DNA from 3 places in the Lysinibacillus sp. Bpr_S20 genome. Region 2 is predicted to be linked to each of the others. Evidence: riboswitches for the same ligand, from Rfam matches in the RefSeq annotation. Region 2 holds a riboswitch; each other region holds the start of a gene.
The links. Region 2 has a riboswitch for cobalamin ahead of MWJ95_RS04460 (hypothetical protein). Riboswitches for the same ligand answer to the same signal wherever they lie in the genome.
Positions count from the first base shown of each region.

Region 1 (7,769 bases), on a different contig from region 2:
AATGTAATAATAGTCTATTTTGCCCCCGGCACGACATGTGCCGGGGGTTTTTTGTGTGGAAATGGATTTGATAGCTAAAGGTGTTGAATCGCAGATAGAATCCGAAGCAATTTGACTAAAGTCAGGTTCTTAGCGGCGGAATTTCTAGTTTTAGCGGCGTTCGTAGCTTGGTTAGCGGCGGATTATCAGGTTTTAGCGGCGATCCTCGCTTAGTTAGCGGCGCAACTCACACTTTTAGCGGCGATTTCCAACATAAGCTGGACAATTTGACAAAACTAAACTCAGGATTGAAAAACTTTTAATAGAATTTTACACAATATCAAGAACTGGATGGATAGATCCGCCGAAGCGACGGAAAGAGTTGTCGAAGTGCCAGGTGAAATCCCTGACCGAATCAATTTCTCTCATTAAAACTATTATTTTCTATAAAATTCATAAATCTCGTTGCGGTTTACGCTAACGTCAATGCTATACTAATGGAAAATGGGAGAGGGGGATGCTGTTGAAGACGATTAAAGAAGTGGCTAAGCAGTTTAATGTTTCAACACGGACAATTAGATATTATGAGGAGCTAGGGCTACTTAATCCTAATCGATCATCTACTAATCAGCGAACCTTTTCAAAAAAAGAATTAGCGAAGCTTAAACTTATTTTCCGAGGGAAGCGTTACGGTTTTTCACTTGAGGAGATTAAGGAGATGGTATTGCTGTTTGATCTTGATCGCACAGGCGTACAGCAGTTGGAGCGTACGGTCGAATATGGAGAGCAAAAAATTCAAGAGATTGATAGTAAGATAGCAGAGCTTACACAGATGAAAAACGAGTTACAGCAATTACAAGGCATTTTTATAGAAAAATTAGCGACTTTTAAGGGAGAGATGCACGATGAATAGTTCGAATTTGTTGGCACGTAATGCGCGAAAATACCCTATGAGTGAAGCAGTTGTTTGTCAGGGCAGTCGAATGACTTATCGTGATTTAGATGAGCAGGTGACACGTCTTAGTCATGTCTTATTAGAACAAGGTGTGTGGCAAGGCGATAAAGTTATCCTTTTTATGCCTAATGTTATCGAGTTTGTTGTTAGTTATTTTGCTATTCAGCGTATTGGAGCTATTGTCGTTCCAGTAAATGCGAAATTTACACTGCAAGAGGTTGAGTACGTAGCACAGCATGCTGATGCTAAGGCTATTCTAGTACATGAGGCAATTTTTGCAGCAGTTGACAACATCAAGGTAGTCCCTTTAAAAATCAAAACAGGTCAAGAGCAGGCTGGTTGGCTAAGCTATGAAACACTTATTCAACAGGCAAGCAATCAAACAATTGACTGCCAGTTGAATGAGGATGATGTTTCAACGATTTTATATACATCAGGCACAACGGGGAAACCAAAGGGGGTATTGTTTAGCTATCGCAATATTTTAACTGTAGCGCAAATGATTGCAGTGGAAATGGAAGTAAAGCCAGAAAGCCGAATCCTTCTTATGATGCCGTTGACGCATTCAGCTCCATTACATTTGTTTTTAATGGCGGGAATGCTTATAGGCTCAACAAATGTGTTAACGCCAACATTTACACCAGATTTGTTGATTGATGCAATCGAGCAAGAAAGAACAACACATTTCTTTGGCGCACCTGTCGCTTATTTGTTAACTGCTCAACTGCCAAGATTGCAAACAGCTGATTTATCATCGATGAAATGGTGGATTTATGGTGGCGCACCGTTATCACAAAAAGAAATCCACGCTATCCAAAAAGCTTTCCGAACGGATAATGTGACGTGTGTCTATGGCTTAACAGAGGCGGGCCCAAGCGGTTCGTTATTGTTTGGCAAAGAGCATGCAAGGAAGGCGGGGAGCATTGGTCGACGTGCACCACTTGGAGCGGAGTTACGTATTATCAACGACAATGGTGAAGAAGTCAGTGTTGGTGAAGTAGGAGAAATTGTGTTATTCGGTGAGGGCAATATGCTGGGCTATTACAAAGATGATATCGCAACAAAGGCTGCATTTATAGATGGCTGGCTGAAGACGGGTGATTTAGCTCGTATAGATGAGGACGGTTATATTTGGATTGTCGATCGTAAAAAGGATGTCATTTTGTCAGGCGGTGTGAATATTTACCCGAAAGAAATTGAAGATAGTATGTTGAGCTATGAGGGGATATTTGAAGTTGCTGTAATAGGTGTGCCACATCCGGAATGGGGAGAAACGGTGAAGGCCGTTTATGCCGCTAAAACAGAAATTGACGAGATCGAACTTAAAGCTCATTTGGAGGAGCATCTTGCTAAATATAAAATTCCACGCATCTTTGAACGTGTGGAAGCGCTACCACGAAATGCATCGGGCAAAATACTAAAACAAACCTTGAAGGGGCAAGAGGTGAAATAGCATGAAGGTTTTACAGCGGGAAGAAATGAAAACAACAAACTTTTTTAAAGATAATGATACACTTCAAAAAGTTTTAGAAATGATGCTAGATAAAGAGTTTGTGGAATATGCAACACGTGAGCTAACAGATTTCGGTGAGCTTTGTGCAGGAGATATTGATGTGAGGGCCAAGCATACGGATAGAGAGGGCGAACCTCGATTACAAAGGTATAATGCCTATGGGGAAGAAGTGTCAAAGGTTTGGGTCAATGAAGGGTATAAAAAAACAATTGAAGAGACGTACAATACCGGCATTGTGGGCTATGTGCATAAGAATATTCCGCAACTAGGTAGAAAGGGCAATTATGTGTATAGCTTTGCTCAAGGTTATATACTATCACATGCCGAACCAGGTTTTTATTGTCCGGTTACGTTAACGATGGCAACGGCGTATTTACTGGATCATTACGCGAGTGATGAGGTGAAGGAGCGCTTTTTACCACATGTTTGTGCAACAGGAGAGACGGAGCTATATGAAGGGGCTACATTTTTAACGGAGCGTCAAGGTGGCTCTGATGTTGGTGCGAATGTTGTAGAAGCAAGACAGGAAGGCAATCAGTATCGTTTATATGGGGAGAAATATTTTGCATCTAACGCAGGAATGTGTGGCGTAACTATGGTATTGGCTCGCATGGAAGGGGCTAAGGCAGGCTCAAAGGGCTTAACATTGTTTGCTGTTCCATGGCGAAATGAGGATGGCACTGTGAATAACCTTCGAATTCGGCGTTTAAAAGATAAACTTGGTGTTAGAGCAGTACCTTCTGGTGAAGTAGAATTTGATGGTGCGCTAGCCTATGTTGTAGGTGACCCTGATAAAGGGATTTACTACATGCTCGAGGCGCTTAATTTATCAAGAATTTGCAATGCAGTTGCTTCTATCGGCATTATGCGCCGCGGATATTTAGAGGCGAAGCACTATGTAACAAATCGTCATGCGTTTGGTAAACCTTTAACACAATATCCTATGATTCAAGATACGCTAGGGAAATTCGCTGCCAAGCTTCATGTAGAAGTTGCTACGGTTTTTGATGTTATTCAGCTGTACGATAAAGTAACGAGCGGGCAGGGCAAAAAAGAGGACATCATTTTGAATCGTTTGTATATTGCGATCATGAAAAAAGAAACGGCGGAGCAAGCTGTACATTATGCTAGTGAAGCCATTGAATTACATGGCGGAAACGGCTATATTGAAGATTTTGTTACACCTCGGTTATTACGAGATGCACAGGTACTTACTGTGTGGGAGGGGACTGCGAATATTTTAGCCTTAGAGCTTATTCGTTTAGTTGAAAAGTTTCATGTGCACGAAATGTTTGTCCGTGTCATGGAGGAACGTTTAGAAAAATTAGCTGACAGTCCATTAGTCGAAATTGTAGTGGATCAATTAGCAAAACTAGATTCAACGTTGCAAACATTTAGCCGTTTAGATGATGCTACGAAAACGTTTGAGGCAAAAAAGGTCGCAGAGAAAATGGCGCATTTATATGAAAGTGTGGTAGCGGTCGAATGGGCTCAAAAATTCGGTGGCAAATATGAGAAACTAGCAGATATTTATTTAGAGAACACATGGTCATTGCGTGAATTGGGTGCACCAATGAAAACGGTACAGTATTTTTCGGATATAGTGTAACTTCTTTGGCGCATAATGGATTTAATTGGGGGTCGTCTCGAATGGAGGCGACTTCTTTAATTTTCATGTATAATAAAATCAACTGAAAATTATAAAGGTTCTTTACTTAAGTAAAGTGAAAAGGGAAATCGGTGTAATTCCGATGCGGTCCCGCCACTGTATGTGTGAGTTTTTTCAATCTGCGCCACTGAAAATTTCGGGAAGGCTTGAAAAAGCGTATGTAGCACGAGCCAGGAGACCTGCCTTTATAGAAAACACGTTGTAGCCTACGAGGATAGGATGGTGGATTTTGTCATGGATTTTTTTGTGCAAATTTGACCCCCTCATTGTTTTCTGATGAGGGGTATTTGTTTTGGAAGATGAATGTCGATATATTTAAAAAATGGGCGATAAACTCACAATGTTAGGTGATAAATCGACAAAGTTGGGTGATAAACTCAAAATGTTGGGCGATAAATCTACATAGTTAGGTGATAAACTCAAAATGTTTGTGATAAACCTGCAACATTGAGCAATAAACCACAACATTAGCAGATGAAAATCTGAAAAGTATCGATCAATCAGAAAAACAAGTCGTTAAAAACTATATGCACAGGACTAAGGGGGATTTATTCACATGAAGAAAATTTGGAAAATAGGATTATCAGCATTTTTGGCAATTGGCTTGCTTGCTGCATGTAATACAAAAGAGGCAACAAAAGAAAAGCCCTCATCTACTGAACAACAAGAGGCAACGAAAGTAGATCAAGCAACATTCCCAATGACGTTAACGGATGCTACTGGCAAAGATATTACGCTAGAAGCACCTCCTGAAAAAATAGTCTCTCTCATTCCAAGTAACACTGAAATTTTATTTGGTCTTGGCTTAAATGATGAAATAGTGGGTGTAACAGATAATGACGATTATCCAGTAGAGGCTACTAAAAAAGAAAAGGTTGGCGGCATAGATTATAATATTGAACAAATTGTTGCTTTATCGCCAGATATTGTTCTTGCGCATGCATCGGGTATGAGCTATTCAAAAGGAGCAATTGAACAGCTTGAGGCTGCAGGTGTGAAAGTATTTGTAGTAGCGGATGCAAAAAACTTTAATGAAACTTACACAACGATTGAACAGCTTGGTCGTGCAACAGGAAAACTAGAAGAGGCTAAAAAAATAGTCGCAAATATGAAGGCAAAAGTGAAAGAAGTTGAAACAAAACTTGAGGGTGTTGAGCCAAAGAAAGTCTTTGTAGAATCTTCTGATGAGCCACAAATTTATACAGCTGGTAAAGGTACATTTATGAATGAAATGCTTCAAATGATTCATGCCGAAAATGTAGCAGCAGATTCAAACAACTGGTATGAAATTGATGCTGAACAAATTATCGCAAAAAATCCAGATGTCATTGTTGTCGCCTATAATTATGTACCTGATATTTTAACAAAAATACCGCAACGTCCAGGCTTTGAGACAATCTCTGCCGTGAAAAATAAAGCCATTGTACAAGTCGATGAAAATACGACAAGTCGTCAAGGTCCTCGTTTAGCAGATGGTCTTGAGGAATTAGCAAAGGCTGTCTACCCTGAGGCATTTAAATGAGTAAAACAATTGTAGCCTATGTAACAGCAATTACGCTTCTAATCATTAGCATCTGGTGTGGTGTGGCGATAGGCTCGGTTCATATTCCACTAGAAGTATTGTGGAATAAAGCGGCTGATGAAACAGCTGCCAATATTTTATGGAAAATTCGATTACCTCGAGTCCTGTTGGCAGGGCTTGTAGGGGCGTCACTTGCCATTGCAGGGGCAGCTTTTCAAGGCTTATTAAAAAACCCGTTGGCTGACCCTTATACGTTAGGGGTTTCCTCTGGTGCATCCGTTGGCGCAGTTATGACGATTTTTTTTAGTTTATCAATACCTGTAGTAGGCCATTTTACATTGCCAATCTTTAGTATGATAGGTGCCATATTAACGATGGTAGCTGTCATGGGCTTTGCTAGAATAGTAGATCGCTCGCTAAAAATGGAAACGCTTATTTTAACAGGGGTTATCTTTAGTTCATTTTTAGGTTCCTTGATTTCATTAATGATTGCATTATCTGGTGAGGAGCTACGCCAAGTTATCGGGTGGCTGCTAGGCTCAGTATCTATGCGTGGTTGGCCATATGTTCAGATGATTATTCCGTTTGTCATAATTGGCTCAATAATGCTTTGGACGCAAAGACGCGAGTTAAATGTTTTGTTATATGGTGAAGAACGTGCGAAGCATTTAGGTGTCAATGTTAAACGCAGTAAATATATTATTTTAGTAGGTGGATCTATGTTGACAGGAGCAGCGGTAGCTGTTTCTGGAACAATTGGTTTCGTGGGTTTAGTTGTTCCTCATATGACGAGAATGGTTTGGGGTTCCGATCATCGTCATTTATTGCCATTATCGTTTTTAAATGGGGCAACTTTGCTGATTATTTGTGATTTAGTAGCAAGAACGATTATTACACCAAGAGAGCTACCGATTGGTGTCATTACTGCATTTATTGGGGCGCCCGTTTTTTCCTATATTTTTTATAAACAACGTAGAAGCAAGGGGGTACGGGCATGATTGTTGTTGAACATCTTTCCGGCGGCTATGAAGACGTACCGATTGTCCATGATATAAGTTTTTCCGTTGAAAAAGGCAAAATACTAGGGATTTTAGGGCCGAATGGTAGCGGGAAATCCACACTGTTAAAAGTAATAAGTGGCATACTACCGGCAACCGCAGGCACTATATTAATAGATGGTCATACTATAAGCTCTTACAATGCCCGTGCATTAGCGAAGAAAATGGCAGTGCTACCACAATTACATGCTAATGCCTTTTCAAACAGTGTGCGGGAGGCAGTATCACTTGGACGTTATCCTCATCAAACAGGCTTCTTTTCAAGCTGGACTGATCGCGATGAACAAGCGGTCCAACATGCAATGATGCAAACAGGTGTGAAACGCTATGAACAGACACCGATGGAATTTTTGTCGGGCGGTGAACAGCAAAGAGTTTTTGTCGCGCAAGCTCTTGCACAAACAGCAGAAATATTGCTGCTAGATGAGCCAACGAACCATCTAGATATTGCGCATCAACGACAAATTTTAGATATGGTGCGAAAGGAAGCAATAGAACATGGTTTGACCGTGATTATGGTACTACATGATATGAATTTAGCTGCCCTCTATTGTGATGAATTATTATTAATGGAGGAAGGACGGATGCGGGCATTTGGAGCGCCACATGAAGTATTAATTGCTTCACAAATCGAAGAGGTCTATCATGCCCGAGTGACAACTTATGCACATCCAGAAATTCCAAAGCCTCAAATTACAATGATGCCAGCTTCAGTTGAACATCAGCAGCGTGCTGTCATTAAAAAGGAAAATTTCACTGTTACAGATCATTACATTAAGCTTCAATCAGAGTTTCCGTTGAAAACAGTGTCCTCAGCTGTTCATAATCCGGGTATCGGTTGGTATGATTGTCTGTTAAATCGCTCTGTACCAATAGATTATGTCATTAGTGATGTAAAGAGAGAGGTCGCTGAATTTTTACTAAATGAGCATTTTTCATCAACGAGTACCGTCGTCATGTTAACAGCTGTCCCAACAAATCTTGTTGCTATTAATGAATTTCAAGCTTCTTTTGGCAGCGTCTTAGTAGCTGTGACGGCTGGAGTTGGCAATGCTGTGGATGTGTCTCGCGCA
Region 1 is NZ_JALNLQ010000002.1:125,477-133,245, forward strand. Features, by position in the region: gene argS (arginine--tRNA ligase) at 1-7, shown strand, start outside; gene MWJ95_RS05230 (MerR family transcriptional regulator) at 503-892, shown strand; gene MWJ95_RS05235 (class I adenylate-forming enzyme family protein) at 885-2,387, shown strand; gene MWJ95_RS05240 (acyl-CoA dehydrogenase family protein) at 2,389-4,056, shown strand; cobalamin riboswitch at 4,135-4,317, shown strand; gene MWJ95_RS05245 (ABC transporter substrate-binding protein) at 4,673-5,638, shown strand; gene MWJ95_RS05250 (FecCD family ABC transporter permease) at 5,635-6,636, shown strand; gene MWJ95_RS05255 (adenosylcobinamide amidohydrolase) at 6,633-7,769, shown strand, end outside.
Region 1: it holds a riboswitch for cobalamin, as region 2 does, so the genes downstream of both, MWJ95_RS05245 (ABC transporter substrate-binding protein) here and MWJ95_RS04460 (hypothetical protein) in region 2, are expected to answer to the same signal.

Region 2 (7,769 bases):
AAGAATAACTCTTTTGAATAATTTGTTTACCCATTTCATCCTTCTTTACGTCTTGACGAGTACGCCAGATGAAAAATTGCCCCCAACTTCAGCCACCAGTATTTCCCTTATAGATATTTCACAAACCAATCCCTAATATATTCTAATCTATTGATTCTTAACGTTGGTTTTCCGCTCCTTGATAGTTCGTGATTGGATTCTGGGAAGCGAACAAATTTTGTTTCTTTTTTACGATGTTTTAAGGCGATAAATAATTGCTCTGCCTGTTCAATCGGACAACGATAGTCTTTTTCGCTGTGTAAAATTAACAGCGGCGTCTCCACATTGTCCACATATTTCAGTGGTGAATGATGCCATAACTTCTCTATATTGTCTAGTCCTGCTTGAATTTGCCAGTCATTGAAATAATAGCCGATGTCACTTACGCCGTAAAAGCTAATCCAGTTAGAAATGGAACGTTGCGTAACTGCTGCTTTAAAGCGATTTGTATGTCCGACAATCCAGTTTGTCATAAAGCCCCCATAGCTCCCACCAGTAACACCGAGACGCTCTTGGTCGATAAAATCATACTGCTCACATGCATAGTCAACCGCGGCCATTAGATCATTAAAATCATTACCGCCATAATCACCACGAACTGCATCCACAAATTTTTGACCATATCCATGACTTCCACGTGGATTCGTATAGAGAACCGCAAAACCTTGTGCAGCAAGGATTTGGAATTCGTTAAAATAGGAGTTTGCATACATGGCATGCGGACCACCGTGGATTTCAAGAATAAGTGGATATTTTTCCCCTTCTTCATAGCCAATCGGCTTCATCATCCAGCCGCTAACTTTCCAGCCATCTGCTCCTTCATATTCAATTGCTTCTGGAACAGATAATGCTCTCGTCTTTAAAAATTCTTCATTAACTCTAGTCAACTGTTCCTTTTCACCTGTCGTTAAATTTACGTAAAAAAGATCGCCAGGATTTGTCGTATTGCTGATGGCAGCTACCGCTTTATCATTTTTAGAATCAAGCGAAAAACCATAAACATACTGATCATCATGAATAGCTGGATATAATTCGCCAGATAAATTGCCAAAATACATTACTGTATTTCCACGATCGGTCACTTGGAAATAAAAGCTTTTATTATCCTCCAACCATTGAACAGACGGAGCAACAATCCCCTGAAGGAAATCCCCCACAACAAAATCACCAACCGGCGCGTCAAACTCACTCGTTACACATGTCTTATTGTTATTTTCCAAATCATAAATCCATAGCTTTGCATGTGTTGCATTTTCAAACTCTCTTTCACTTCCAACATAAGCTATAAAGCGGCTATTCGGAGACCATGAAGTTTGGTAGAACACCCCTGTCCCTTCTGTTAGCTTACGACCATGTTTCGTTTCTAAATCCAATAAGTAAATATCGTTTATGAATGAAAAGTCGAGATCCTCTGTTAAGTCAGCCATGTAAGAAAGATATTTACCGTTCGGTGACCAAGTACCAAGCTGCAAATTATGTTTTCCTTCCGTCACTAGCTCTAACTCACCTGTTTTAAGATGAACTATTGCAATTTGAGCAAATTGCTCCATATCCATAAAACCAGCTGCATCTGATTTATGTTTCATCTTATCTATTTCAAGTGGTTTTAGTTCTTTGTCTTCTTTTTGATCCTTTTCAGGTTGATCATTAATATTTTCACCTTTACCAAGCTTGACAGAGAAGGCTATTTTCTCTCCACAAGGAGACCAAGTAGGCGATGTCGCACCATTTTTACAATTTGTAACTTGTTTCGCTTCCCCACCTGCTTTTGAAAGAACGAAAATTTGTGGCTTGCCATTTCTCGTTGACACAAACGCGATTTTACTGCCATCAGGAGACCAAACAGGTGAATTCGTTTTATGATCTCCAAATGTCCATTGTTGTGGCTTTTTGTCATGTAAGTTTATGTAGAATAAATTAGACACGTAATCCTTTTTCTTCTCGTCAATATGCGTCTCAACATACACAACTTCTGTTCCGTCAGGTGATACTTGTGGATCTGCCACTGATTTTAATTGATATAGATCTTCTGGTTGAATCCCTTGTTTCGATGTCATATTTAAAATCCCCTTTGTGTTGAAATTTCATTACATACTAAACTATTTCGATACCCTAAGTATTATTCCTTCTTTTAAAGAGAAATTGTTTTTTTATCTAAAGTAGGGATTTAAACATCTAAAAATACCTTTGCTACTCTGCAATAATTACAAAGAGCTATGGATATATACGCAACATGCAATGCTCAACGCTTGCACCCATCCACTTTCCTAAGTATTTTCCAGTCCAATTCTGTTACAATATTGTTAAATGAATTCATAGAAACGAGGATTTTTTATGCATGTAACAATTGGAGTACTCGCTCACGTGGATGCAGGAAAAACAACATTTTCTGAGCAGTTACTATTTCATACAAACAGTATTCAAGCTCGTGGACGAGTAGATCACCAGGACACATTTCTAGATAATCATGAGCTGGAGCGTCAGCGAGGTATTACGATTTTTGCGGAGCAAGGTCGCATGACGCTTGGGGATGATACATATACGTTAATCGATACACCCGGGCACGTCGATTTCTCTCCAGAGATGGAGCGGGCCATTCGGGTTATGGATTATGCCATTATTATTGTTAGTGCGGTTGAAGGACTACAAGGTCAGACAGAAACAGTGTGGCAACTTTTACGCCAATATCACGTCCCAACCTTCTTCTTTATCAACAAAATTGACCGTGAAGGGGCAGACGTTGAAGCCGTTCTAACACAGCTTCAACAGTATTGCTCTACGGACGTACTATTCGTAGATGAACCGCTCCGTTCTGATTATGTATCAAATGCCATGATGGAGTGGCTTGCTGAACGTGATGAGCAGCTTCTCGATGCATTTCTTAATGATACATTGGAAAGCTCTAGCTGCATGGCTCATATTCAAACGTTAATTAAACAGGAAAAGGCATTTTTGTGCTTTTCTGGCTCAGCCTTAAAAGATATTGGGATAAAGGAATTTATTTCACAGCTCCCCCTACTTACAGAGACACATTTTAATAACGAGGTGCCGTTTCAAGGCGAGGTGTTTAAAATTCGCCATGATGGGCATCAACGCTTAACGTTTATCAAGGCTTTACAAGGTACGTTGCATGTGCGTGATGAGTTTTCTTTTGGTGATGTGACTGAAAAAGTGACGGAGATTCGACTATACAATGGCAGTCGTTATGAAACAGCCCAAGAGGTCAAAGCTGGAGAAATTTTTGCAGTAAAAGGGATTAGCGAAGCAAACATCGGCGATATCATTGGTCATTCAAGGAACCCACAACCCTATGAGTTAGTACCGACTTTACAGGCAAAAGTACAGTATGAAGGCGATCAGCATATAAAGGAAGTTTTAAAAATTTTCCGCACACTTGAAGCAGAAGAACCCTCGTTACGTGTGCTTTGGCATGAAAAATTCCAAGAAATTCATGTGCATATTATGGGTGTTATTCAACTCGAAGTGCTTATCGAAGTGCTTCGTGAGCGCTTCTCGCTAGACATTTCATTTAGCGAACCACAGATTTTATATTTGGAAACGATTGCTACAACCGTGACAGGCTATGGTCATTTTGAGCCATTAAAGCATTATGCGGAAGTACATTTATTAATGGAGCCAAATACACGAGGTACCGGCAACACATTTGTCAATGCCTGTCACGCGGATGATTTATCGGTTGGGCATCAACGACTCATTGAAAAACATCTATTCGAGCGCGAACATCATGGGCTGTTAACCGGATTCCCCGTGACAGATATTCGCTTTACGCTCTTAACAGGTCGCGCACATATAAAACATACTGAAGGCGGCGATTTCCGCGAGGCAACAGTTCGTGCATTACGGCAAGGTCTAGAGCAAGCAGAAAATGTATTACTAGAGCCGTATTACCGCTTCAAGCTTAAAGCCCCTAGCGATTTTATCGGTCGCATGATGACCGATATACAGCAAGCTGCCGGTAAATTTGACGCCCCAAACTTAACAGAAAATGAAGCAATTTTAACCGGTCGCGCGCCTGTCGCAACATTTATGAGCTACAGTACAACCTTTGCCGCCTACACCAATGGTAAAGGCGTCCTTTCTCTACAATTTGATGGCTATGATGTGTGCCACAATACAGAAGCCATTATTGCAAAAATTGGCTACGATAAGAATGCCGATCCTGAGTACACATCATCGAGTATTTTTTGCGCAAAAGGCAAGGGCTACGCCGTTCCATGGGATCAAGCTGAGGCCGCTATGCATTGTATTGACTAAACTCATAAAAACAGGACTTGATTCGTTAGATCAATGTCCTGTTTTCCGGGGTATCTCTTGCTTCGCGGGTATTCTCTTCCTTTTCGCGGGTATTTGCCCTGCTTCCGCGGGTATTCTACTCCCTTTCGCGGGTATTCACTTTGATTCCGCGGATATCTCTTGCTTCGCGGATATTTGCTCTGCTTCCGCGGGTATTCTACTCCCTTTCGCGGGTATTCACTCTGACTCCGCGGGTATTTCTTCCTTCGCGGATGTTCACTCTGATTCCGCGGATATCTCTTGCTTCGCGGGTATTTGCCCTGCTTTCGCGGGTATCCACTCTTATCCCGTGGGTATCTCTCCTTCGCGGATGTTCACTCTGATTCCGCGGATATCTCTTGCTTCGCGGGTATTCGCTCTGATTCCGCGGGTATTCATATTCAACCCACGAAATTATAGGAAGGCTCCACGACAGCGTAGCTATGAGGATTTGAGAAATCCATTAAAACCTTGCCAGGTCGACTTTTTAAAAGCTGTAAATTATCAATTAACTCTAGTAATTGTTGATGTCCATTACCGCGTGGGTGCCAGTTTAAATGATATTCATTTAGTTCCTTCACTGCTTCTAAGAACTGTTGATATTCGCGCTCTACAAAATGAATCAGTTGTTTGTCTTTATGAGCTACCTGTGATAAATCCCCTAAATATATTTCATAGAAGCGCATCACTATTGAGCACAATAAATCATTGACACGAGCAGCACTTAATATTGGCTTAGGGGCTTGTGAGAGTCGCTCTAAATTTGGTTTTGCACGAGTTGAATCAATGCGTGTAATTAGATGATAATGTTCACCATTTACCTCATACACAATGGGATTGGTCGGCATGTACATCATAAAACCGTTAGTTTTTGTTTTCAGCTGATCTGTATTATTCGCCTTTGCCAAAAGGTGCCCGTTAAAACTGTCATTTTGGATCCAAATAATATCTTTATTATATAAAATTTGCTCAAATAATCGTTCATTGCTTATAAGATTGCTAGCTATCAATTGATCGACAAGTGATTCTACTACCTTTCTTGTTGCCGCTTTTTTAGTAAATTCGGTGCGTGGCTGCTTACAAATTTTCATATCTAAAGATTGTGATTCCTGTGCTGTGCATACATGAATATTCGTCATCTTGGCATCCTCTTTTCGTACATATTTTCAAAACGGAATTCATCAGTAAAAAAAGGATTTCCTATTGTACGAGGAAATCCTTCATTCTATCTTTTTCGTTCATCATATACTGTCAAACAATGCCCAAATCCGGAAGAACTAGCTTGATAGCAAATCCATTTTTTGATTTGGGACGTTCGACGTACAGTGACGAACAGAGTATTCTGTTTTGTCAACATGCCACCTCCTATTCCTCGTAGGGTTATGGTGTGTACTCATAATAGGCAGGTATCCTGACTTATGGTCATCGCTACTTTTCTCCTTCCCGTCGTTAAACAGTGGTCTATGAAAAGTCGCTCACATTTACAGTTGCGGGACAGTGTCGGATTTGCACCGACTTCCCTTTTAAGTAAATTGCACGCAATTTACACCTATTACTCCACGCTATTCAGTTGTAAAAGGAATCTAGTAAATTCTACATTCCTTATTGAATATTAAATTAATTGTAAATGAGTGTATTTCCAAAGTCAAATAACACAATAAATTCCAGTTTCTTAATCTTTTTCTTCTATTTTCTGCTTTCCCATAATGCGTTTTATAAAATTGTTATTTATAGTTTTCAAGGTAATCCCCTTTTTCAAAAATTTCTTTTGAACTTAGGGCAGTCCATTCCTCTGGTGTTAAAGTTGGGTTCAAATCAAGAAAGGATTTAACCAATTTATAGCCCACACCGTAACCATATTGACTAGGAAGGCCATTACCTCCCGAAATAATTTCGTAAGATCGATTCACGTCAGACTTTTCGAGATCTAATGCAATTTTCGACCAATCATCTTTGGTGTATGTTGTATATATTGGAGCAAAATAAATGTCAGGATAAACTAACTTATCAAACATAATCGCCTTTCCTTCAAATATTAGGTTATCCAAAACTGTAACAGGTACATCTTTACGTGCGTACTTCTCAGTCCAAACACTATGATGATATTCGTGAGCTATACTAGACCTTAAATCATTTTCGGTATAATATTTATTGTAAAAGACTATTATTTTTCCTGCCCCCACAGTAACCATATTTGCATTTGCATCTGCAACAGGAAAAACACATACTGTTGTTTCATTTCCGGATGCAATAAGGTCAGAAGATTTCAAAAGAGCTTCTTTAAGAATATTTTCTGTTTTTTCCCTATCAATGTTTTCACTTAAATTTTGATTTTCTGTTAAGCTATCAGGATCTATATTTAGAACTGGATCAGCCATATGAAGATATTCACCATTCTCAAAACAATCACTATATATTGGTTTAATTACTTCTTCATTATAAATTTCCAATCGTGATTGTTTGGGATTACTTTCAACCTTATCTTCATAATTATTGTAAAGTTTATAGGCATTTACTATTTTAAACTTTTGCTTCGTTTGAGGGTGCTCGAATGATGTAACTATACTTTCAATATCTTGTTTTCATCGGGAACGATACGTTTATTTTTCGAGTTTTCTGTTTGTGTACAAGAAGCAAGTGTTAGAGATGAAATCATTAGAAAAAATACTGCAACTATTTTCAGATAATTTTTCAAGGAAAATCCACCCTTCTCAAAATGGAATTTTTTACTTTTTTACTATTAAATATATTTTATCATATTATTTTCTTATTATTTCGAAGTTCCTCGCTTGTTTTTTCCAAAAAAAAAAGTTTTGTAAGTTCCATGAAATCTTCTAAAAAATCTAGCAAACTTTAATAACACAAAAAAGATACTTTCGTTTAGATTTTAATATCCTAAGAAAGTATCAGATTGCCCAGAAAATCTTATGACAATTTCGGCGCTTTTCGTAATTTAGTTGCTTGCTCAAATGAAAATGCGAGTTTTATGAGTACATCCTCACTAAATGCAGTGCCTGCGAAAGTTATACCAAACGGTCTCCCATTTTCCATATACCCTGCTGGTACGGCAATTGACGGATATCCAGCTTTCGCGCTAATTGTCGAGCCAATATATGATGGAAAGACAATCGCATCTAAATCATATTTTTTTAATGTATAGTCGATTCCTTGTTCTTGAGAAAAATACAAATCCTCTAGCTTTGCATTTAGATAGTCAGGATCTCTTAACGTGTTCGCTAAATTCTCTTTCGATTCCAATTTATCCTGCCCATACTTTAATGACTTTTCTTCCGAGAGTTTATTAAATTGAATTAATTCAGAAATAGAATGTACAGGCATATGGGAAGGTAGATTTATAAGGAAATTATTTAAACTATGCTTGAATTCATATTGAGGTACTCCCCACTTCCAGTCCCTATGGAAAGAAGGAATATCGA
Region 2 is NZ_JALNLQ010000001.1:879,275-887,043, reverse strand. Features, by position in the region: gene MWJ95_RS04470 (S9 family peptidase) at 108-2,096, opposite strand; gene MWJ95_RS04465 (elongation factor G) at 2,374-4,314, shown strand; gene MWJ95_RS04460 (hypothetical protein) at 4,734-5,471, opposite strand; cobalamin riboswitch at 5,717-5,900, opposite strand; partial or broken gene MWJ95_RS04455 (DUF2268 domain-containing putative Zn-dependent protease) at 6,057-7,027, opposite strand; gene MWJ95_RS04450 (amidase family protein) at 7,258-7,769, opposite strand, start outside.

Region 3 (7,769 bases), on a different contig from region 2:
CATGATAGCCAAAATAGTTGGCAATTTGAATTTCACAATCCACATATTTTTCGTTAAATTGCTCACACATACCATTCATTCGTTCCATTAGGACCCCTGTGAATAAGAAATACGGTAGCATAATGATTTTTTTAGCACCCAGCTTCACACAGCGCTCCATTCCTTCTTCAACACGAGGATCTGTGACTCCCATAAAGGCGCTCTCTACATACTGAACCGGGAGTTTTTCCCACAGCAAACGTGTAATTTTATAAAAATCACCATTTGCATATGGGTCACTACCGCCTCGTGCAATTAATAAAATCGCAGTATCCTTATGTTCTTCTTCTGCATTAAAACCGATTTCTGCAAGACGATCTTCTAAAATCGCAAATATTTCTTCATGAATACCGATTGTTTGACCATATGTGAACGTGATATTCGGATAATGCTCACGCGCATGCTCGATCTCTGCAGGAATGTGCATTTTTGAATGTCCAGCATGAAGCAGGATAATCGGAATAACATGCACCTCAGTAGCACCCTTTTTCACACAGTTCGTAATACCTTCTTCGATGTTTGGCGAAGCAAACTCTAAAAAACATGTTTCTACTAAAAAACTTGCATCAATGCGAGGTGTCATTTGCTTGATAAAATTGCGTACCTCTTCATTTCCTGCTTCTAAACGGCTCCCGTGGCCGACAAATAAAATTGCTTTCATCTCATTACCCCTCACTAGTCGCCGCATGGAGCTGGCTCAACTTTTATTTTTGAAGACATATCCTGATACGTAAAATGTAGGATCTTTTTCACACGCTTGAAGTATTTAAACAAACGTTCATTTGGATGTGCATTTGCTTTATATTCTTCGATAATGTCGGTGATCAGCGGTATGAGCTGTTCAGGCTCTAATCCCTCCACAACCGGCTGGGCCGCATGTGCTGTTCGTCCAACCGGCTTGGCCCCAATAAAAACATCAAATTTACTTTTACGATAAACAATACCAATATCATCAAATACTGCTCGATAACACGCCATACCACAGCCGTTAAAGCCAATATTTAATGTTTTCGGTAATGCCATACCACCGAGCTTTTCTTGAATCTCTTCTGCATAAGGAATCGAATCGACCTTTTCTCCGTAACAGAAGTCACAAGCCTTTAACGACAGCACGTCACCAATTGGGGCTAGTAAAAACCCAACTTGACGAAGCTTTGCTGTAATGTCTTCAGGCGCTGACGTAGGAATTTTCAAATGAATTTGATGGTCTGGTGTATACTCCATCGTTCCTTTCTCACCAACTACCTCCGCTAACGTCATCATTTGTTGAGGCGTAAAAAATTTATTGGCTACCCCTGGACTAACAGCTAATTCAAAAATGGATTCGATTCTTTGTTGCACGAGCTTAGGTGTTGCTTTCACAGCGCTAGTTCCCTTCACTAAAGCAAGAGCTGCTGTCGCCATTTCAAGTGAAGATTTTTTAGGCTTTGGTTGTGGTGTTATAGCTAAACTGGGCTTCATACGATTGGCATTGGGATCTGTCGCAAAATCACTACGTGCAGAACCTGTTTCTTGATTCATGGCCCATGGTTCATTTTCTTCCTTCAGTCGTTGATGCGGTCGTAACGGTTGTTTTTCTTCACCAAGTGTATATTTACGCTGATAACCACGTGGTGTAATCATTTTATTGTCATAGAAAAATGTTGTTGAATTCCCGATAACCACTGTTGTTAACATACCGATATCATGTTCAAGCATTTCTGATAAAGTCGTCATCGTTATTTCCTGACGGTCACGATACGCGCTTTTCACAAGTCCAACCGGTGTATCTGGCGAACGATATTCCAATAAAATTCGTTGTGCCTCTACGATTTGTCTCGTACGGCGTCCACTTTTTGGGTTATAAAGAGCAATAACAAAATCCGCCATCGCTGCTGCCTCTACTCGTTTTGCAATTAAATTCCAAGGTGTTAAGTGGTCACTTAAACTAATCGTACAGGCGTCATGCATAATTGGAGCACCTAGTAAACTTGCACATGAATTAATAGCAGAAATACCAGGAACGATTTCAACCTCGATACCAGTTGCTTCTGTCCAGCCTAGCTCGATTAAGACCTCATATACTAATCCAGCCATTCCATAAACGCCTGCATCTCCACTAGAAATAACCGAGACGATACTTCCAGCCTCCGCTTGACGTACTGCTTCCTGCGCTCGAGAAACCTCCTCTGTCATACCAGTACTAATAATCGATTTTGCACTTACTAAATCCTGAATTAGTTCAACATACGTTTTATAGCCTATGATCATATCACTTTGTTGTAGTGCCTCTACAGCACGAGTCGTAATATGTTTAAAGTCTCCAGGACCAAAGCCAACTACGAAAATCTTACCTTTTTGCGCCATTTTGTTACCCCTCTTTCACCTTTTCAATACCTTTAATGGCTGTTGTTTGTGCTGTACGCTGTAGCGAACCTTCACGCATTGTAAAGACATGCTCATTCTGTAAAGATTCATGATTTAAATCTTGAACGAGTGCTCTTCCATGCTCCTTTGTCGGCACACGGTACCAATTCCCTTGAGGATATGCAATGACCACACAAGCATCCTTACACCTACCATTGCACCGAGTCCTCGTCGTATGTATTTCCTGATCAAGCGCTAGCAACTGAATCTCATCACGGATTGCCAGTGTAATATCCTCAGCATCTTTTTTCATACAGCTACTACCATTACAAATAAAAAGATGCGTTTTCATCCCCTCTAAATTCCAAGTTGTCATCGTTGTTCTCCCCTCATTTGCTTTAAGAAAAAGAAAAACCTCTACTCTAAAACGAAGAGTAAAGGTTTTGTAGAAGCCAAATAAAAACGAATATTACGGATACTCGCTCTCGCTTCAACTTCTCCCTCCGAAAAGTTTGCATGCATTATCACATAAGCAGGTTTCCTGACTTAAGCTTCCTTTTACTTTCGCGCCTTCCTAGTTTTCACTAGTGGCATCCGCGATTTCATCAGCTTTTACAGTAGCGGGGGCTGTATCGGATTTTCACCGATTTCCCTATTATCTTGAACATATTCAAGCACTTATGGACGTTTTATATAAATTTATGTAATTGAAAACTGTTTCTATCATAGCTTATTTTTTTAAAATTTCAATATTTCTTTCTTAATTTGTGACATTTTTATTCATTTTTTTAGAAAAATGAGACATTCGTTTACTATTTATCCGAATTTTCTACATAGATATTCAATTTTAAATTTTTTCACAAAAGTATAGCATATTTATGGAAAATCATGTTACACTTTGTCGTGAAATCTCACAACTTCATCTTTTTTCGGTGCGAATTGTTCAGCATTTCGCTTAAAAGGGAAGCCGGTTTAAGTCCGGCGCGGTCCCGCCACTGTACTAGGGAGTTTTATAGAGAATGTCACTGTCCAATGGATGGGAAGACCTATAAAACGTTGAACTAAAGCCAGGAGACCTGCCGAAAAATATGTGATCGTTTCAACCTACGAGGATGGGTGTGCGGCTGAGCAGATTAGAATTTTATTTGCATTTTTTAGCTATGCACTTTTCCACTATCGGAGAAGTGCTTTTTTCATTCAGAAGAGACTCCATCTCAAGATAGTAAATGAGTACAGATATGGTCCCAATCGGGCCAAAACACCTACTGAATGAAAAAAAGCCTCTGGCGGATGTCGCGGATTTTTAAAGGAATGAATTGTGATTGCACAATTCAAAATCCGAATGCATTATTTATCTGTGCGAAAGCAAAGCGACAGCTACAAATGGTTTCTGTAGCGAAAGCAAAGCGACAGCTACAATTACGCCAAGGCAAAATTATATAGCCTCGCATACTATTTCGAAAAATTTTAAAGCTAGGAGGAGAGATTTTTGAAATTTTCAGGTTGGAAGCTTAGTTATTTCTTATTGGCATTTTTATTCGTGCCAAATCGTGCATTTGCGATGCACATTATGGAAGGCTTTTTACCAATTGAATGGGCCATTTTTTGGTGGGTGGTATCGATACCATTTATTATTTTAGGATTACGTTCTATTCGTAAAACTATTGATGAAAATCCTGAAACAAAAATGATATTAGGTCTATCGGGTGCCTTTGCTTTTGTGCTATCAGCCTTAAAAATCCCTTCTGTAACGGGGAGTTGCTCGCATCCGACAGGAGTTGGGCTTGGGACAGTTCTTTTTGGACCATTGGCGATGAGTGTTATCGGGACAATCGTATTATTATTCCAATCTTTACTTTTAGCACATGGTGGACTTACAACTTTAGGCGCTAATGCATTTTCTATGGCAATTGCTGGTCCTATTATTGCTTATTATGTTTTTAAGGGTTCACAAAAAATAGGTTTATCATTTTCGGTTGCCGTCTTTTTAGCAGCCATGCTTGGTGATTTAGGGACATATGTTGTCACTTCTGTACAATTAGCTCTTGCATTCCCTTCTGAAGTTGGTGGCTTTATAGCTTCATTCACAAAGTTTGCTGGTATTTTTGCGTTGACGCAAGTTCCTCTTGCTGTTAGTGAAGGTCTTTTAACAGTGATCGTTATGAACTTCCTGAAAAAATACAATGTCAGTGAATTAAAAGCTTTACGTATTTTCTCAGCAAAGGAGGCTCATTAAAAAATGAAAAAAAACTTATTGCTTTTAGCCATTGTTGTATTGCTAGCAATCTTCCCTCTATTCATTCAAAAAGGCGCAGAATTCGAGGGGGCTGATGGCGAAGCAGAAGCAGCAATTGGTGAAATCGATGCTAGCTATGAGCCATGGTTTGAAAGTTTATGGGAGCCACCAAGTGGTGAAATTGAAAGCTTATTATTCGCTCTGCAAGCTGCTATTGGCGCTGGATTTATCGGCTATTTTATTGGCTTAATGCGTGGCAAACATAAAGAAGGTTAAACGCCATGTTACTCATTGATAAGTATGCTTATATGAATAAACTAGCATCTGTTCATCCGCTAGAAAAAATGGCGTTATCCCTTGGACTACTTTTATTGTCGCTTATCATGAGAGATGAACGAATTTCACTCATCACATTTCTTGTGATGAGTGCTTTTATCATTTTAGTCGCAAAAATCCCTGCCAAATATTACGGCAAATTATTATTGCTACCTGGATTTTTTTTACTATCAAGTTTAGCATCCATTTTAATTTCTATAGGGCCAGCAACAAGTTCGCTCCCTTCAAACATTTGGTCATTTTCTCTTCATAATTGGACAATTTTTGTAGGTAGTGCGAGCCTAGTGACAGCACAACAGCTTTTTTTCATCGTCCTTGGCAGTATTAGCTGTTTGTATTTTTTAATTCTCACAACATCTGTTCAATCCATTTGTTACGTTTTGCGACAATGGCGACTTCCTACTCTGTTTGTAGAGCTAGTAGAGCTAACGTATCGTTTTATTTTTATCTTTTTAGATAGTATGCAAAAAATTCACCTTGCCCAACAGGCTCGATTAGGGTACAGCTCCCCTATGCAATGGCTTCGCTCCGTATCAATGTTGATTGCAGCTTTATTTGTCGAGATGTTCCAACGAAGTCGTGAGCTGAATAATGCGATGGAAGCACGTGGTGGCGAAGCTGTCTATTGGCAGCAGGATGTCAGCTATAACATAAATAATTGGCTAGGTATTGCCGCTATTTTTATACTCCTTATCATTTATGGAGGTTTTTTCTAATGACAGACTTATACTTTGAATTAACAGATTTATCTTACGCTTATGCAGATGGAACTCATGCCTTAACAGATATTACACTTCAGATTCCAAAGGGGAAAAAAATCGCTTTACTTGGTCATAATGGGGCTGGAAAATCAACGTTATTTCAGCATTTAAACGGTATTTTAAAGCCTACTAATGGAAGTATATCCTTTTGCGGCAACGAACTTAAGTATAGTAGAAAAGCATTAAAAGAATTGCGTCAACAAGTTGGTATTGTTTTTCAGGATGCGGACAACCAGCTTTTTTCTGGCACAGTTAAGCAAGATATTGCATTTGGACCGCTGAATCTTGGCTGGACAACCGAAAAAATTGAAGAAAAAATGGCATGGGCTGTCGCTCAAACTGAAGTCGAAGCACTACTAAATAAACCAATCCATTTTTTGAGTGTTGGACAGAAAAAACGTGTCGCTATGGCAGGAGTTCTGGCAATGGAACCATCCATTTTATTATTAGATGAACCGACAGCTGGACTTGATAATTATTTCAGTGCTCAAGTTTTACACTATTTAGCCTCGTTAGAGAACGGTGAAAGAACAATTTTACTAGCTACTCATGATATCCCATTAGCCTATGAATGGGCAGATCAAATAATCGTGATGGAAGCTGGGAGAATTATTTATAATGGAGATCCAGTCGACATGTTTTTTCAAGAGGATTTGCTTGAAAGAGCTCATCTTGAACGCCCTTGGGTTTTCGAAATGGCCCTTGCCCTACAAAATAAAGAACTATTTGAGAAAAACATCAAAATGCCTCGTTCGAAGGAAGATTTACAGAGACTTATTGAACAGCTGTAAGGCAATTTGACCAACGCCAATTGTGCCAAACCACTCCCCTACTCTCATCTCACAAATCAAGTAGGAATGGTTCCAGCAGACTATATATATTTATGTGCTGTTTTTAGTTCTAATCGTAATAGCACTTTTACAAAAATTTATAATGGAAAAATATAGAATGGTTCTTTTGGAAAAATATACGCTATTTACGAAACTTTTCTATTACTCATTCGTAATAGTAGAGATGGCTCAAATAATGAACACACCCAAGGAGGAAAAACAGTTGAAGAATTGGAAAATGAAATCATTCGCTATAGTAGCTTCTGCAGCACTAATGGTTCCTGCTACTTCAGCCTTTGCCGAAACACCGCAAAAAACAGCAAAGAACCAAGAGTTAGTGAAATTAGCTAGTAACAAGGACCAAGCATTCAAGAATCAAAAGGAATGGATTAATAAAGATACTATTATCGTAAAACATTCCGGTCTTGATAAAAATGTGCACAAAAAAATTGGCTCAAAAGTGATTCGATCTATTCCTTCATTAGGTTACGATGTTATCCAACTTAACAAAGGAACAAGTTTAGAAAAAGCAGTTTCATATTATGCTAAACAAAAAGGGGTTAAAAGTGTATCTCCAAGCTATGTTTATCATTCCTTTGGCACACTAGAAGATCCGAAGAAAAAAGATATGTATCACTTAAACTTACTTCAAATTGATAAAGCACTAGAATTGGCAGGTAACAATGAGGTAAAAGTGGCAGTTATTGATTCTGGTGTGGATTTTAAACATCCAGATTTAAAATCTCAAGTACTTCCATCCTATAATGCAGCAGCCCCTGCCAATACTCCTATTCCTAGTGAGCACGGAACACATGTAGCAGGAATTATTGGTGCAGCAAAAGATAATGGCATCGGAGGACATGGGATTAATCCTAACGCTAAGCTTCTTCCAATTGATGTATTCAACGGAAAAGATGGTATATATGATTTCGACATTGCACAAGGAATACTTTACGCGATCGAGCAAGGCGCTGATGTGATCAATATGAGCCTTGGTGGTTACGGAGAATCTCCTTTAATGCAGGAAGCAGTTCAAAAAGCAATTGAAAAAGGCGTTACCATTGTAGCAGCTGCGGGAAATGAATCGACAGATCAATACTCCTTCCCTGCTTCTTACGAAGGCGTTATTAGTGTAGGTTCTACGAATGATAGAAACAAACTATCAAGTTACTCTAACTTTGGTCCATCGGTTGATCTAGTAGCTCCAGGTGAAGAGATTTA
Region 3 is NZ_JALNLQ010000003.1:165,636-173,404, forward strand. Features, by position in the region: gene MWJ95_RS08655 (sirohydrochlorin chelatase) at 1-700, opposite strand, end outside; gene cobJ (precorrin-3B C(17)-methyltransferase) at 715-2,385, opposite strand; gene MWJ95_RS08665 ((2Fe-2S) ferredoxin domain-containing protein) at 2,390-2,761, opposite strand; cobalamin riboswitch at 2,900-3,082, opposite strand; cobalamin riboswitch at 3,299-3,483, shown strand; gene MWJ95_RS24440 (hypothetical protein) at 3,697-3,828, shown strand; gene MWJ95_RS08670 (energy-coupling factor ABC transporter permease) at 3,875-4,621, shown strand; gene MWJ95_RS08675 (energy-coupling factor ABC transporter substrate-binding protein) at 4,625-4,897, shown strand; gene cbiQ (cobalt ECF transporter T component CbiQ) at 4,903-5,673, shown strand; gene MWJ95_RS08685 (energy-coupling factor ABC transporter ATP-binding protein) at 5,673-6,509, shown strand; gene MWJ95_RS08690 (S8 family peptidase) at 6,772-7,769, shown strand, end outside.
Region 3: it holds a riboswitch for cobalamin, as region 2 does, so the genes downstream of both, MWJ95_RS08665 ((2Fe-2S) ferredoxin domain-containing protein) here and MWJ95_RS04460 (hypothetical protein) in region 2, are expected to answer to the same signal.